4 regions of the Streptomyces sp. NPDC094143 genome follow, and region 1 is predicted to be linked to each of the others. Evidence: riboswitches for the same ligand, from Rfam matches in the RefSeq annotation. Region 1 holds a riboswitch; each other region holds the start of a gene.
What was found. Region 1 has a riboswitch for cobalamin ahead of ABTZ58_RS21410 (ABC transporter substrate-binding protein). Riboswitches for the same ligand answer to the same signal wherever they lie in the genome.
Positions count from the first base shown of each region.

Region 2: another riboswitch for cobalamin. It lies ahead of ABTZ58_RS39020 (ABC transporter substrate-binding protein); the one in region 1 lies ahead of ABTZ58_RS21410 (ABC transporter substrate-binding protein).
Region 3: another riboswitch for cobalamin. It lies ahead of ABTZ58_RS22915 (cobalamin biosynthesis protein); the one in region 1 lies ahead of ABTZ58_RS21410 (ABC transporter substrate-binding protein).
Region 4: another riboswitch for cobalamin. It lies ahead of ABTZ58_RS07300 (energy-coupling factor ABC transporter permease); the one in region 1 lies ahead of ABTZ58_RS21410 (ABC transporter substrate-binding protein).

Region 1 covers NZ_JBEOTZ010000016.1:109,443-113,366, reverse strand. The annotation lists partial or broken gene ABTZ58_RS21420 (4-hydroxybenzoate 3-monooxygenase) at 1-802, opposite strand, end outside; gene ABTZ58_RS21415 (CoA-binding protein) at 1,032-1,442, opposite strand; cobalamin riboswitch at 1,525-1,714, shown strand; gene ABTZ58_RS21410 (ABC transporter substrate-binding protein) at 1,785-2,804, shown strand; gene ABTZ58_RS21405 (FecCD family ABC transporter permease) at 2,801-3,853, shown strand.
Region 2 covers NZ_JBEOTZ010000079.1:7,273-11,196, forward strand. The annotation lists gene ABTZ58_RS39010 (MDR family MFS transporter) at 1-1,016, shown strand, start outside; gene ABTZ58_RS39015 (class I SAM-dependent methyltransferase) at 985-1,734, shown strand; cobalamin riboswitch at 1,789-1,970, shown strand; gene ABTZ58_RS39020 (ABC transporter substrate-binding protein) at 2,001-3,044, shown strand; gene ABTZ58_RS39025 (FecCD family ABC transporter permease) at 3,041-3,924, shown strand, end outside.
Region 3 covers NZ_JBEOTZ010000018.1:55,440-59,363, reverse strand. The annotation lists gene ABTZ58_RS22920 (cobyric acid synthase) at 1-816, opposite strand, end outside; gene ABTZ58_RS22915 (cobalamin biosynthesis protein) at 813-1,754, opposite strand; cobalamin riboswitch at 1,858-1,996, opposite strand; gene ABTZ58_RS22910 (hypothetical protein) at 2,129-2,350, opposite strand; gene ABTZ58_RS22905 (inorganic phosphate transporter) at 2,383-3,633, opposite strand.
Region 4 covers NZ_JBEOTZ010000004.1:164,020-167,943, reverse strand. The annotation lists gene cbiQ (cobalt ECF transporter T component CbiQ) at 1-427, opposite strand, end outside; gene ABTZ58_RS07305 (energy-coupling factor ABC transporter substrate-binding protein) at 434-802, opposite strand; gene ABTZ58_RS07300 (energy-coupling factor ABC transporter permease) at 799-1,500, opposite strand; cobalamin riboswitch at 1,531-1,715, opposite strand; gene ABTZ58_RS07295 (serine/threonine-protein kinase) at 1,794-3,311, opposite strand; gene ABTZ58_RS07290 (MDR family MFS transporter) at 3,518-3,924, opposite strand, start outside.

The DNA of each region.
Region 1 (3,924 bases):
CCAGCACACGCTTCTCGATCAGCCGTCCCTCCGCCGGCGGCGGCGCACCGGACGCCCCGAGCCGCTCCCGCAGCTCCGCCCAGACCCGCTCGTGCGGCCAGTTCTCCGGGTCGTCGCCCGGCGGGCACTGCAGGTAGTAGCGGGTCACCTCCGGGCTGCGCGGCATCTGGCCCGCGAACCCCCGGGCGTGACAGCCGAACAGCACGCAGTCCGCGGACGGCGGAGCCTCGGCGAGCAGCGCCAGCCAGCCGATGCCGTAGTCGTGCCGGGCGATGCGCACCCGCTCCGGCGGCAGGGACGCCCTGCTCACCCCGCGGGCCCCGTCGCACCCGGCGACGAACTCGGTCCGCACGACCTGCCGTTCACCCGTGTCTGGGCAGACGTAGGACACCGAGGGCCGGTCGGAGTCGAGGTCGTGGAGCCGTACGTCCCGGACGCCGAAGCGGATCCGGCCGCCGCGCACGTCGGCGTACTCGCGGACCAGGTCCGTCACCAGCAGCGGCTGCGGGTAGACGAAGTGATGGCTGCCCGTCAGCTCGCCGTAGGAGAAGCGGTAGCGCTCCCCGTCGAAGCGGAACTCGCACGCGGTGTGCAGCTCCGCCCGGTCCAGCAGGTTGCGGGCGAGGCCACGCTTCTCCAGGCCCCGTACGGCCCATTCCTCGATGACCCCGGCCCGGGGCCGCTGTTCGATGAACTCCCGGGTCTCGGTCTCCAGCACCAGGCAGTCCACCCCGGCGGCGCGCAGGATGTTGCCGACGGTCAGACCGGCGGGTCCGGCGCCCACGACGACGACCGGGAAGCGTTGCGGGGCGCCGGAGTTGACGGGCGGCGGGGGGGTAGGCCATGCCGCTCATTATGGAGCCGGTGTCAGCGCGCGGGCACCCGCGCGACGGCCGGACGGGGGGCACCGCTTCCCCGCCCGGCGACGGGGAGCCGTGACGGTCACCGGCCCGGGTTGCGGTCATCGCCCGAGCGGGGTCATCGTCCGTGTGCGGTCGCCATCCGAGACGCGGTCGCCATCCGAGACGCGGTCACCGCCCGAGTCGTGGGATCTCGATCGCCGGGCAGCGGTCCATCACCATCTCCAGGCCCGCGGCGCGGGTCCGCTCGTACGCCGCCTCGTCGACGACGCCCAGCTGGAACCAGACGCCCTTCGCGCCCTTGGCGACCGCCTCGTCCGCGACGGCTCCGGCCAGCTCGCTGTTGACGAAGACGTCCACGACGTCCACGCCGAAGGGGATGTCCGCCAGGCTCGCGTACCCCTGCTCGCCGTGCACCGTCTCGGCCTTCGGGTGTACCGGCACGACTCGCTTGCCGAAGCGCTGGAGCACGGCCGCGACGCCGTACGCCGCGCGCTGCCGGTTCGACGACAGGCCCACCACGGCCCAGGTGTCGCCGAGGTCGTTGAGAATCCTGCGGACCGTTGCCTCGTCGCCGTACACCGGCGGCCTCCTCGGAACGTCGTGGCTGAACTGCTGTCCGGGCAACGACGCGGGGCGCGCGGTGATTCCCCGGAAGCCGCCGTGATAGCTTGCCGAGGCCAGTCGAACCCATGTACGTGGGTCAGGGAATCCGGTGGAAATCCGGAACTGACGCGCAGCGGTGAGGGGGACGGGCGGGGCCTCGGCCACTGGACTCCTGCACGGACGTCCGGGAAGGCGCTCCGATCCGGGTGAACCCGAGTCCGAAGACCTGCTGGCGGCCCCCGCGGCCGGTGCGCGGCGGGGGAGCACCGTACGACCGGGCTCCGCGATCGGGCCCTCGACGACTGAGGACTGGTTCCCGTGCCCCTCGCCCCACCCGCCCGTGCCGCCGTGCTGCTCGCGGCCGGCTCCCTCCTCCTGACCGGCTGTGGCGACGCGAGGCCCGCCGACGCGAAGGCCGCCGCCGTCACCCTCGTCAACTGCGGCCACGAGGTACGCGTCCAGGCCCCGCCCCGGCACGCCGTCTCCCTCAACCAGGGCACCACGGAGATCCTGCTCTCCCTCGGCCTCGCCGACCGCCTCGCGGGCACCGCCACCTGGACCGACCCCGTGATGAAGGGGCTGGAGAAGGCCGACGCGACGGTGCCGCGCATCGCCGACGGCAACCCCTCCTTCGAACGGGTCCTGGACGCCGGCCCGGACTTCGTCACCGCCTCCTTCGTCTCCACCCTCGGCCAGGGCGGAGTCGCCACCCGCGAACAGTTCGAGAAGCTCGGCGTGCCCACGTACGTCTCCCCGGCCGACTGCGCCGGGGAGGACAACTCCGGCGGCGGCGACGGCGCTCGCACCAAGGCGCTCGGCATGGACGCCGTCTACGGCGAAGTGCGGGACCTCGCGGCGGTCTTCGGGGTGAAGGAGCGCGGTGACGCCCTGGTGGCCTCCCTCCGGCAGCGCATGGCCAAGGCCACCGCGGGCGTCGACGCCTCCGACGTCACCCTCCTGTACTGGTTCGCCAACTCCGAGTCGCCCTACATGGCGGGCTGCTGCGGTGCGCCCGGCATCATCACCCGCTCCCTCGGCGCGAAGAACGTCTTCGACGACACGCACGAGGAGTGGCCGCAGATCAACTGGGAGACGGTCGCCGACCGCGACCCCGACGTCCTCGTCATCGGCGATCTGACCCGCAAGTCGCAGACCGCCGAGTCGGCCGCGAAGAAGATCGCCTTCCTGGAGTCCAACCCGGCCACGAAGAACATGGACGCGGTCCGGCACAAGCGGTACGTGCTGCTCAGCGGGCAGGCCATGAACCCGACCATCCGCACGGTCGAGGGCGTGGAGCAGGTCGCCGCCGGGCTGCGCCGCTTCGGGCTGGTGAAGTGACCGCCAAGGGTCTCGCGGACGCCGGGGTCCGGCCCCACCGCCGGACCGGGCTCGCGCTGGGAGCAGCCGGGGTCGTCGCGCTCGCCGCCTCCCTCGCCGTCGCCATCACCATCGGCCCCGCCGACATCGGGGTCGGTGACGTGTGGTCCGTGGTGGCCGCCCATCTCGGCCTCGGCGACTCGGACCTGACGCCGATCCGGGCCGGCATCGTCTGGCAGCTGCGGCTGCCGCGCACCCTGCTCGCCGCCGTGTGCGGGGCCGGACTCGCCGTGTGCGGGGCGGTGATGCAGTCGCTGCTGCGCAACCCGCTCGCCGACCCCTTCGTGCTGGGGGTCTCCTCGGGCGCCTCCACCGGCGCGGTGCTCGTGGTCGTGCTCGGCGCGGGCGGCGGCGCCGTCTCCGTCTCCGCGGGCGCCTTCCTCGGGGCCCTGGTCTCCTTCGCGCTGGTCCTGCTGCTCAGCCACACCCTGGGCGGCACCACCGACCGGGTGGTCCTCGCCGGGGTCGCCGCCATGCAGCTGTTCTCGGCGCTCACGTCCTTCGTGGTGATGACCTCCGCCGACGCCGAGACGACCCGGGGTGTGCTGTTCTGGCTCCTCGGCTCCCTCGGCGGCGTCGGCTGGACCGACGTGTGGCTGTGCCTGGCCGTGCTGGCCGTGGCCCTGGTGGTGTGCCTCGCGTACGCCCGTACCCTCGACGCCTTCGCCTTCGGGCGGGACGCGGCGGCCGCGCTCGGGGTGTCCGTGGCCCGCACCCGCCTGGTGCTGCTGTGCGTCACGGCCCTGCTCACGGCGGCGCTGGTCAGCTCGGCCGGGGCGATCGGCTTCGTCGGGCTGGTCCTGCCGCACGCCGCCCGGGCACTGGCCGGGCCCGGGCACGCCCGGCTGCTGCCGGTCACGGCGCTGGCCGGTGCGGTGTTCCTGGTGTGGGTGGACACGCTGGCCCGGACCGTCCTTGATCCCCGGGAGGTGCCGGTGGGCGTCGTGACCTCCCTGATCGGGGTCCCGGCGTTCGTGGCCGTGCTGTACCGGACACGGAGGGCAGGGTGACGGGGGCGGAGCCATCGGCGGACAGCACCGGCCGCCGGGCCGGGCGGACCGGGGGCCGTGCCGGCGAGGCG
Region 2 (3,924 bases), on a different contig from region 1:
TGCGCCGCACCATGCTGTGGGCGCTGATCATCCGCACAGCCGGGTTCGTGGGCCTGTTGCTGGCCCTGCGCTGGCCGCCTCTGGCCGTCGGAGCGCTCATCCTGACGTGCTGCGGCGCCGCGTTGTACCTGCCCGCCAACAAGGCCTACCTCGTGCACGGCGTGGACGACGAGCGCCGGCCCGTGTTCCTGTCGGCGGGCAACGCGGCGCTCAACGCGGGGATGGCGGTGGGGCCGGTGGTGGCGGGGCCATTCGTGCTGTCCTCTCCGGGCTGGCTGTTCGTGGCCGTCACAGCGCTGTTCGTCCTGGTCACCGCGGGCCACGCCCGCCTCCCTGACCTCAAGGCCGGTCAAGAGCCGGGTCCGGAGCCAGGCGCAGGCGCGCGGGGGTTGCTCGCCGGAGTGGCGGTGTTGCCCTTCGCCGCCAACGCGCTCGCTTTCTACCTGTACTTCCACTTCCAGCACTTCCTGGCGGTGTACGCCGTCGAGCGGGCGTCCAGCGCGTTCTACAGCCTGGTCCTGCTGCTCTGCTTCACCCTGGTCATCGTCGTCCAGCCCTTGGCGTCCGGTCTGATCCGGCGCATGCCCTATGCGACGGCCCTCACGGTCGGCTTCACGGGCCTGGCGGCCGGGCTGGCCGTGCTGGCGGTCGGCACCCGGCCGGCCCTGCTGGCGGGCGGAACCCTGATCACTCTGGGTGACATTGTCCTCTTCTTGAAGAACGACCTGGAGGCACTGCGCCGCAGCCGGCGCTCGGACGCCGTGGTCTTCGGCCAGCAGCGGCTGGCCGCGGGACTCGGTGCCTGTGCCAGCGGAGTACTGGGCGGGCAGCTCTACAGGCTCACCGGCCACGCCGGAAACGACGGCTGGTTCTGGCTGCTGGCCGCCGTGCAGTGCCTGCTGCTTCCCGCCGCACTGCTGGCGTTCCGCGACCGCACACCGCACTGCCACCCGCACGATGACGACGAAGGAGCACTGAAGCCGCATGACACGGACGGGCGGGTTCCAGGACGATGACTTCTGGACCGAGTTTTACGACTTCCTCTTCTCCGAACAGCGCTACGCGCAGGCCGAGGACCTCCTCAACACCTCTCCCCTGCTGGCCTTCCCCGCAGGCGCCCGGGTGCTGGACCTGTGCTGCGGCCCCGGTGTGTTCACTGTTCCGCTCGCCCGCCGCGGCCACGACGTCACCGGGGTCGACCTGAGCCCCGCCATGCTGGACCGGGCGCGCAAACGGTCGGCCGACGCAGGCGAGCGGGTCACTTATGTACAGGCCGACGCACGCGCATACGAGGCGCCCGGCTGCTTCGACGTCGTCCTCAACATGTTCACCTCCTTCGGCTACTTCGAGGATCCGGCCGATAACGCCCACGTACTGCGCACCATGTACACCTGCCTGGCCCCCGGCGGGATCCTGGTCCTGGACCTGGCCGGCAAGGAACTGCTGGCCCGCAAGGTCACCCCGCCGAAGGTGGTGCAGCGGGGTGAGGACCTGATGGTGCAGACCGACACCGTGCTGGACGACTGGGCGAGGTTGCGCAGCGACTGGGTCCTGGTCCGGGGCGAGCGGATCACGCGGGCCAGCCTGGTGTGGTTCGTGTACAGCGCAGTCGAGTTGCGGCGGATGGTCGAGGAGGCGGGATTCAGCCGGGTGGAGGTCTTCGGCGGCTTCGACGGCCGCCCCTACGACGAGAACGCCGAACGGCTGATACTGCGGGCAGTGCGCGAGGCGTGAAGGCCGCGCAGGGGCGCTCGGGCATGTTCGCACGCCCTTTTGGCCGCTTGTCGGCAGACCGTAGTATCAGCGGGTCATCACCGCGACGGGAGACAGGAAGCCGGTGCGAATCCGGCACGGTCCCGCCACTGTGACCGGGGAGTGCACCCTTCAACACGCCACTGCGTGCCGCGCGGGAAGGCAAAGGGGAGCGTCGATCCGGGAGTCAGGACACTGGCCTGTCGCGGGCCCGTTCCGAGGAGCGCGGACTCCCCAGGAGGCTTCACGTGTACGACGGCACGTCCCGTCCCCCGCTGTTCACCCCTGCCCGCCGACGCCGTGCCCTGCGCGCGACGGCCGCGGCCGTGGCACTGTCGGCGTCACTGCTGACCGCCGGCTGCGGATCGTCTCAAGACACCGCCCAGGACACGAAAGCCACGGCCCCGGCGGCCGGCGGCTTCCCCGTCACCGTCGACAACTGCGGCGTGAAGACGACGTACGACAAGGCGCCCGAGCGTGTCGTCACCATCCACCAGCACCCGGCGGAACTCATGCTCTCCCTGGGCCTGAAGGACCGCATGGTCGGCACCGCCTTCCCCGACTCCGCCGTCCTGCCCGAGCTGAAGAGGGATTACGAGTCCATCCCCGAATTGGCGAAGAAGGAGCCGTCCTTCGAGACCGTCCTGGAGGCCGAGCCGGACCTCGTCTACGGCGGCTACGGCAGCGCCTTCGCCGAGCACGAGGGCCGCTCCCGCGAGGCGTTCGCCGACGCCGGCATCGACACGCACCTCAACGGCGAGTACTGCGGTAAGAAGCGCGTGACGATGCAGGACACCTACGACGAGGTCCGCAGCGTCGGCAAGGTTTTCGGCGTACCCGACCGCGCGAACAGACTAATCGCCGACCTTCAGGCACGGGTCGACAAAGCCACCAGCGCCGTCAAGGGCAAGCCCCAGGTGTCCGTGTTCGTCTACGACAGCGGCGACAAGACCGCCTTCACCGCGGGCGGCAAGAGCCTGGGCACCGAACTGATCCGTCTGGGCGGCGGCCGAAACGTCTTCGCCGATCTCGACGCCGTCTTCGGTGACGTCTCCTGGGAGCAGGTCGTCGAGCGCAGACCAGAAGTCATCGCGATCTACGACTATGCGGGCGCCGGAAGCGTCGAGCAGAAGAAGAAGTTCTTGCTCGCTCAGCCCGCTCTGAAGGACGTGCCCGCCATCAGGAACAAGCGGTTCGTCGTGCTGCCGCTGACCGCGACGCTGGTGGGCGTGCGGTCCGCCTACGCGGTGGAGGACCTGGCGCGCGGCATCCATCCCGAGAGCTTCGCGTGAGGGCCCCGGTCACCGAGACCGCCGCCGGGCGGGCCGTGCGACCGGAGAAGTGGGACAACAGGCGGGTCGGTCCGGCCGGTTTCACCGTCACGCTCGTCGTCCTGGCCGTCCTGCTGGTGGTCTCCGCCACGGCGGGCTTGGCGATCGGTTCGGTTCAGGTGCCGCCCGGCCAGGTGTGGGGCATCGCGACGCACGCGCTGGGCGCCGACTGGGTGGAGCCGGACTGGTCGCGGGCGCGGGAGACCATCGTGCTGGACGTCCGCGTGCCACGCGTCCTTCTCGGGGCCGTGGCCGGCGCCGGACTCGCGGTCGTGGGCAGCGCCCTGCAGGCTCTGATCCGCAACCCGCTCGCCGAGCCCTACCTGCTCGGCGTCTCCTCCGGGGCATCGCTGGGCGCCGTCGTGGTGATCGTCTTCGGCGTTTCGGTGTTCGGGCCGGTGTCGCTGTCCGTTGCCGCGTTCGCGGGCGCGCTCGGCGCACTGCTGCTCGTCTACACAACCGCCCGCACCGGTGGCCGGATCACCTCCGCACGGCTGGTCCTGTCCGGAGTGGCCGTCGCCGCGGTACTGACCGCGGTACTCGATCTGCTGCTGCTGACCAACGACCGGGGCAACGAGGCCCGCGCGGTCCTCGCATGGACCCTCGGCGGCCTCGGCGGCGTCAGCTGGGACACCCTGTGGCTGCCCAGCGCCGCCCTGCTGGTGGGCATCGCCGTCCTCATGGTGCAGGCCCGCAACCTGAACCTCCTCCTCGCCGGCGAGGAAGCCGCCACGACCATGGGTCTGGACGTGGCCCGCTTCCGCGCCCACATGTTCATCCTGCTCTCCCTCGTCACCGGCGTCCTCGTGGCGGCGTGCGGGCCGATCGGCTTCGTTGGGCT
Region 3 (3,924 bases), on a different contig from region 1:
GGACATGAGGGGGACCGCGCACACGGCGACACGCAGCACGTCCTGTCCGACGGGCGGCGCGACGACGGACTCGCGCACCGCACCGCGCAGGGACACCCGCAGCCCGTCCTCCTCGTCGATCCCGAGCCCGTGCCGGAAGGGCAGCACGCCGTACGTCCGCCGCCCCGTGAGGCCCTGGAGCATCTCCAGCCCGGGCTCCAGCAGGGAGACGTCCCCGCGGAACTTGTTGACCAGGAACCCGGCGACGCGCTCCTGGTCCTCGCGGGACAGCAGCGCCACCGTCCCGAAGAACGAGGCGAAGACACCGCCCCGGTCGATGTCGCCCACGACGAGCACCGGGAGCCCGGCGTTCCGGGCGATGCCCATGTTGACGATGTCGGTCCGCCGCAGGTTGATCTCGGCGGGAGAACCGGCCCCCTCACAGATCACCGCGTCATACGTGCCCCGCAACTGCTCCAGACAGTCCAGCACCGTCCCGAGCAGCTTCCGCTGCCGCCCGCCGTGGTAGCCGCGCGCGCTCATCTCGCCGACCGGCTTGCCCAGCAGCACGACCTGACTGCTCTGCTCGCCACCGGGCTTGAGCAGCACGGGGTTCATCAGCGCGGTCGGCTCGACCCGGCAGGCCTGTGCCTGCATGGCCTGCGCCCGCCCGATCTCGGCGCCCTCCCGCGTCACGAAGGAGTTCAGGGACATGTTCTGCGCCTTGAAGGGCGCGACCTTGACGCCCTGACGCACCAGCCACCGGCAGATCCCGGCCGTCACGACGCTCTTGCCCGCGTCGGAGGTGGTCCCGGCGACGAGAAGCCCACCGCTCATGACGTACGCCCCTTCGTGATGTGGCGCGCGGCGACACAGACGCCGAGCGCGAGCCAGCCGACGCGGCGGGACAGCCGCACGGCCCGTTCGACGTCCCGGATGCCGACGCCCCGCCCCGCCTCGTTGAGCACGGGCCGGTGCTCCACCCGCCCGCCGTACGACAGGGTCCCGCCCAGCCGCACCCCGAGCGCCCCCGCGAACGAGGCCTCCACGGGGCCGGCGTTGGGGCTCGGGTGCTGCGCGGCGTCCGCCCGCCAGGCGCGCACGGCGCCGCGCGGATCCGGCCCGGCCAGCGTCGCCAGGACGGCCGTCAGCCGCGCCCCCGGCCACCCCATGACGTCGTCCAGCCGCGCGGAGGCCCACCCGAAGCGGCGGTAACGGGCCGACTTGTGCCCGACCATGGCGTCCAGGGTGTTGACGGCCCGGAACCCGAGCAGCCCCGGCACCCCGCCCAGGGCCCCCCACACCAGTGCCCCCACCACCGCGTCGGAGGTGTTCTCGGCGACGGACTCGACCACGGCCCGGGCAATGCCGTCGGCGTCCAGGGCCTGCGGGTCGCGTCCGCACAGATGCGGCAGCCGCGCCCGGGCCGCCTCGACGTCGCCCGCCTCCAGGGCACGTCCGATGGTCCGCGCCTCGCGCGCGAGTGAAGTCCCCCCGACGACGGCCCAGGTGGCGGCACCGGTGAGCGCGACGGAGGCGACGGCGGAGGACCGCACCGCACGCTGGGCGACAGCCCCCAGCGCGACGGCGCCTGACGCGCACACCCCGGCGTGCAGCGCGCCCCACCCGCGGTGGTCCCGCCACACCACTCGTTCCACGGCACCCGCGGCCCGCCCGAACGCGGCGACCGGATGCCCTCGGCGGGGGTCGCCGAGCAGCAGGTCACCGATCAGGCCGGCGGCGGCACCGTACGCGAAGACGCGACCGGCACCCATGGGGTCAGCCGCCCAACGGGGCAGGCAGGGGTGGGGTGCTGAACCTCGATCGGCAGCCGCGCATGGCGATACGTGTCCTCACTCAGGGTGTCCGCGCCCTGGTTCGACGTGACCGGCGGTGAGAGTTCCTGGCTCCCGGGGATGGCTACCCCGGTGACAGTGGCGGGACCGCGCCGGACTCGCACCGGCTTCCTCTCCTGCCGCCGTACTGGCCCCGGAAGTCCACCACGGGCGCGAACCGCCGTCAACTTGCCCTTGACCTGCGAGGGGAGAGTGTGGAGAACCCCACACCGTCCCTTTCGCACACACGACGACCGGGCGGCACGGGACCGAGGTCCCGTGCCGCCCGGCGGACACGATGTGCGGTCGGGCCGTCAGGCCACGATCAGGTAGATGCCGTACCCCACGGCCGCCGCGCACGCGGCGAAGCACGCGTAGGCGCCCGTCACCGCCAGGCCCGCGGACCCGCCCTGCGCCACCGCCCGTTCGCGGCGCGACAGACCGGTGATGCCGAGGGTGAACAGCCCCACGAGGGCCACGGTGACCACGAGGCTGACGCCGAAGACGGAGCCGAGCGCCGCCCAGTCGATCTTCATCTCTGCTTCTTCCTTGTAACCGGTGGGCGGGGTCAGACCGTGGTGGTCGTGGTGGGCGTCCGCTCGGCGGCCGCCTGGGCGGGGAACGTCGGGACGTCGCCGGCCGTGGGGCCCGCGGGCGGCGGCGTCACCGCGGCCATCGCCGCGGTCACCACGCCGGCCGGCTCCTCGTCGGCTTCGGCGCCGGCGTCGTTGACGTTGGTGTGGTCGACGACCTCACGCCGGGAGAGCTTCCAGATCGCCGCGGAGGAGGCGACGAGGAAGACGGCCACCACGGCGGTGCCCCAGTTCCCGAAGCCGGTGACGTACTCGGCGAGCGCGCCCACCAGGGCGGCCGCCGGCAGGGTCAGGCCCCAGGCGACGAACATCCGCGTCGCGGTCGACCAGCGGACGACACCGCCCTTGCGGCCGAGGCCCGCGCCCATCACCGCGCCGGACACGGAGTGGGTGGTGGAGAGGGAGAAGCCGAGGTGCGAGGAGGCCAGGATGACCGTGGCCGCGCTGGTCTGGGCGGCGAAGCCCTGCTGCGGCCGGAGGTCGGTCAGGCCCTTGCCCATGGTCCGGATGATGCGCCAGCCGCCCAGGTAGGTGCCGAGCGCGATCGCGATGCCCGCGGAGAGGATGACCCACATGGGCGGGTCGGAGTCGGGGGCGACGGCGCCGCCGGCGACCAGGGCCAGGGTGATGACACCCATCGTCTTCTGCGCGTCGTTGGTGCCGTGCGCCAGGGAGACCAGGCCCGCCGAGGCGATCTGGCCGGCCCGGTAGCCCTTCTCGGACGCCTTGCCGTCGGCCTTGCGGCCCAGCGAGTACGTCAGCCGCGTGGCCAGCATCGCCGCGACGCCCGCCACCAGCGGGGCGGCGACCGCCGGGATGAGCACCTTGGTCACCAGCACGTCGCCGTGCACCGCGCCGACGCCCGCCGAGGCGATCGTGGCGCCGATCAGACCGCCCATGAGGGCGTGCGAGGAACTGGACGGCAGGCCGACCAACCACGTCAGCAGGTTCCACAGGATCGCGCCGACCAGGGCGGCGAAGATGACTTCGGGACGGATGCCGGCCTCGTCGACGAGGCCCTTGGAGATCGTGTTGGCGACTTCGACGGACAGGAAGGCGCCGACCAGGTTCAGGACCGCGGACATGGCGACCGCGGCCTTCGGTCGCATGGCGCCCGTGGAAATGGTCGTGGCCATCGCGTTCGCGGTGTCGTGGAAACCGTTCGTGAAATCGAACGCGAGTGCGGTTACCACCACAATCGCGAGGATCAGCGAGAAGCTTTCCATTTACCCAGGCAATCGTTCGAGGTCATTGGCTGGACGAACGTAAGTAACCCGAGTGAACGGAAGATGAACTGGGAGGGGCGCATGGGTGTCCACAACGGGGGTTTGACGTTCCGCCCCGCTGTGAGACTCCCCACGCCCCCGCGACCTAGGCGCCCCCCGCGAACGTCTCAGCCGATCGAGTGACCCGTCGAGGACGTTCCGTCACCGGTGCCCGGTGCCCGGTGCCCGGTCTTCGGTGCCGCCCGGCCGGAGCCCCATCGGATACAAGCCGCACGGCCGTGTGCCGGGCCT
Region 4 (3,924 bases), on a different contig from region 1:
CGACGACCGGCGCGGGGACCCCGGCCCGGACCAGGCGCGGCAGCAGGTCGGACAGGGGGGTGGTGAAGGCGAACAGCAGCACGCCCAGGGAGGCCGCCGAGGTGCGCAGCAGCAACTCCCCGGCCCGGACGGGCCCGTCACCGGCGAGGGAGACGAAACCGTCAGGGCCGCCGATCCGGACGAGCAGCGGGAGCGCGCCGGTCACGCAGAAGCCCAGCGGCACCCGGTAGGCCCGCCACAGCCGCCGGCCCGGCACGCCCGCCGGCCCCAGCAGCAGCGCCAGGGCCGTCACCAGCACCAGCGCCGCGCCCGGCCAGGGCGGCAGCGAGATCGCGAGCACGGTGAGACCGAGCCCGAGCACGGCCTTGTCCACGGGGTGACGACGGCGCCAGCGACTGCTGTGCGCCGCCACGTCGATCGGCAGCACCCGGGTTCAGCCCTGACCGTCGGCGGACTTCCCGGCCGCGCCGGCGGGCGCGCTCCCGGCTTCCCGCTCCAGCGCGCGCTGTTCGCCCTGCCGGCGCCCGCGGCGCAGGCCGAAGTAGTAGGCGAGGACACCGGCGCCGAGAGCGGCCTGGAGGGAGAACAGGGCCGACTCGATCTCCCCGGACGGCGGTTCGTACAGCGGGGAGAACCACGGCTCGTAGCCCGGCTCGATCTCGGTGATCGCGGACTCCGCCTCACCGTCCGCGCCCGCGAACGGCTCCTCCTTGTGGTCACCGAGGCCGAGGGCCAGGGGCAGCACCGCGAGGGCGGCCACGACGAGCAGCAGCAGCAGGTTGATCTTCGTGTTCCGGCTCATCGCGCCACCGCCTCCGACTCGGTCCGAGCGCTCTTCGCGCCGGACAGCACGCCGAGCCGGGTCAGTTCGCCCTTGCTGGACTGCACCAGCAGCCGCATCACGAGCACCGTCAGCAGCCCTTCGCTGACCGCGAGCGGGATCTGGGTGACGGCGAAGATGGACCCGAACTTGCCCAGCGCGCCCAGGAACCCGCTGCCCGGGTCGGGGAAGGCGAGCGCCAGCTGCACGCTGGTGACGCAGTAGGTGGACAGGTCGGCGACGAACGCCCCGCAGAACACGGTCACCATGAGCGGCACGTCGTACCGGCGCAGCAGCCGGTAGACGGCGTAGCCGGCCCAGGGCCCGACGATCGCCATGGAGAAGACGTTGGCGCCGAGCGTGGTCAGCCCGCCGTGCGCCAGCAGCAGCGCCTGGAAGAGCAGGGTGATGGTGCCCAGCACCGCCATGACGGGCGGCCGGAACAGCATGGCCCCCAGGCCGGTGCCCGTGGGATGGGAGCAACTTCCGGTGACGGACGGCAGCTTCAGGGCCGACAGGACGAAGGTGAAGGCGCCGGAGGCACCGAGGAGCAGGGTGCTCTCGGGGTGCTCGCGCACCTCACGGGTGAGTGACCGGACTCCGTGGACGACGAACGGCGCCGACGCGACGCCCCAGGCGGCCGCGTGCACCGGAGGCAGAAAACCCTCGGCTATGTGCATGGCTCAGCAGACCCTCTCCAGCACCTCGTGGATGGTTGACGCGCCTTGGCCGGTCTCCTGGCTGACGGGTACCACCGCCCGAACTCCGCCTTCCCGGGTCACGAGGACCCAGTGGCTGCCCGCGAGGGCCGGAGCCGGACTTCCCGATTCACAGTGGCGAGGGCCGCACCGGCATCACACCGGATTTCCCGTTCACCAAGGCGTGGTGACAATAAGGCCGGGATCAGGGCGATGACAAGCCGCCCCAGGGGGCGCGCGAGGGGGCGCCCGCTCGCGCACCGGCGCAGGCCCGCTCAGTCCTCGCCCTCGTCGTCCTCGTCCTCCCCGCCGTCCGCGGGGACGTGGGGAGGCCGCTGCCCCGGCTGCTCCACCTGCTCCGCGCCGCCCGCGCCCGGCTCCCGCGCCGGGCTCGACGGGCCGGGCGTCGGCTCGGCCGGGCCCGGGGCGGCGGGCGCCTCGGAAGACGGGGTGACATCGCCCACGGTGCCGACGGCCGGCGTCACGCCGGTGCCCGCGGTGGACGTGACCGGACCGGCGGAGGCTCCCGACCTCGGCTCCGCGGAGGCCGCCGGACTGCTCGCCGACGGCGAGGCGTCGGGTTCGGTGCCCTTCGTCGCGGTGTCCTCGGGCGCGAACCACACCATGCCGAGGTACATCGCCGCGAGGAAGAGAGCCGCGGCGGCGGCCGTGACGGCCAGGCGCGACCGGCCGTCCGAGCCGCCCCGCGCACGGCTGCCCGGACCGCCCTGCGCACGGCTGCCCGGACCGCCCTGCGCACGGCTGCCCGCTCCGCCCTGCGGACCGCCGCCCGGGCCGCCCCGCGGTGCCGCGCGGCGGGCCCGCCCGCCCGGGGCGGTGCGCGACCCGGTGGGCAGCGCGTATGTGGCCGGGGCGCCGGTCCCGGCCCGCGGGTAGGCCGCCGGCGCCGGGGACGGGACCGGGGAGGCCGTCGGGGGCGTGGCTTCCGGCAGCGGCTCGGGCCGCCCCTGCCAGGCGCCGCCGGCGAACCACTCGGCGGCCTGCTGGGCCGACGGCCGGTCCTCGGGCTGCTTGGCGAGCAGTCCCAGCAGGTAGTTCTCGAACGCCGGCGGGAGACCGGCGACGCCGAGTTCGCGGGGCGGCACGGGCGCGGCGTCGAGATGCTGGTGCAGGAGCGCGACGGCGGTGTCGGCCTGGAACGGCGGGCGGCCGCTGAGCAGCTGGTAGAGCACGCAGCCCAGCGAGTACATGTCGGAGGCGGGGCCGGCCGGCTGCCCGAGGGCGCGCTCCGGCGCGAGGTAGAGGCCGGTGCCGACGATCTGCCCGGTCGCGGTGAGCGCGGCGCCGGGGTCGTCGAGGAAGCGGGCGATGCCGAAGTCGCCGATCTTCAGGGTGCCGTGGTGGTCCAGCAGGAGGTTGGCGGGCTTGATGTCGCGGTGCACGATGCCCTGCCCGTGCGCGGCGGCGAGCCCCGCGGCGGCCTGGGCGGCGAGGTCGGCCACCCGGCCGGCCGGGAGTGCGCCCGACGCGGCGAGCACCCCGGCGAGGCTGTCGCCCTCGACCAGCTCCATCACCAGGTACAGCCGGTTGTCGTACTCGCCGAAGTCGAGCACGCCGACCAGGTTCGGGTGGTTGAGACGCCCGGCGGTCTGGGCCTCCAGGCGGAACCGGGAGGCCGCCGTGGCGTCGGTGTCCTGGGGCAGCAGCAGCTTGACGGCCACCGCTCGGGCGAGCGTCTCGTCGTACGCCCGCCAGACCTCTCCCATTCCACCGCGCCCGATCTCAACATCCAGCCGGTAGCGGCCCGCTAGCAGCACTCGTCCTCGTCTCATGCAGGTGGGAAGTTCTTTGCCGCAGCCCGAACTCCCCGTGGTCGCACGGGGATTGGTGGGGGGTGCCACAGCCGACCCAGGATACTGGCGCCGGATGATCATTGTGCTCCGCGGCGGTGAGCCGCACGGTACGGCCCCCTCGACAGCCGGGGCGCGTGCGACGTCGCACTCCGGGGGTGCGTCCGCGGGGGAGGGGGGAGCCCGGATCACTCCGCCCGGGGCGCCCCCTCCTCCCTGCCCGTACCGTCCTGCCGGTCCTCTCTGTGTTCCCGGCGCGGCAGCAGCGCCACGGCCAGAGCCGGTACGGCCGCCAGGACCAGCCACGGCACGGCCGCCGGCAGCCCCAGGTCGAGCAGCGAGCCGGTGGCGGCGCTGCCGGCCAGCACGATCACACCGGAGACGGAGGACAGCGCGCCCGTGTACAGGCCGAGCCGGCCCGCCTCGGCGAGGTCGGGCACCCAGGCCCGGGCGGCGGGCACCACGAGCATCTGCCCGACGGTGAGCAGCACGACGAAGCCCGCGGCCGGCAGCAGCCCGGCGGTACCCGTCCAGCCGGCCGGGCGCGCGGCGGCCACCACCGCGAAACCGGCTGTGATCAGCAGCAGTCCGGCGG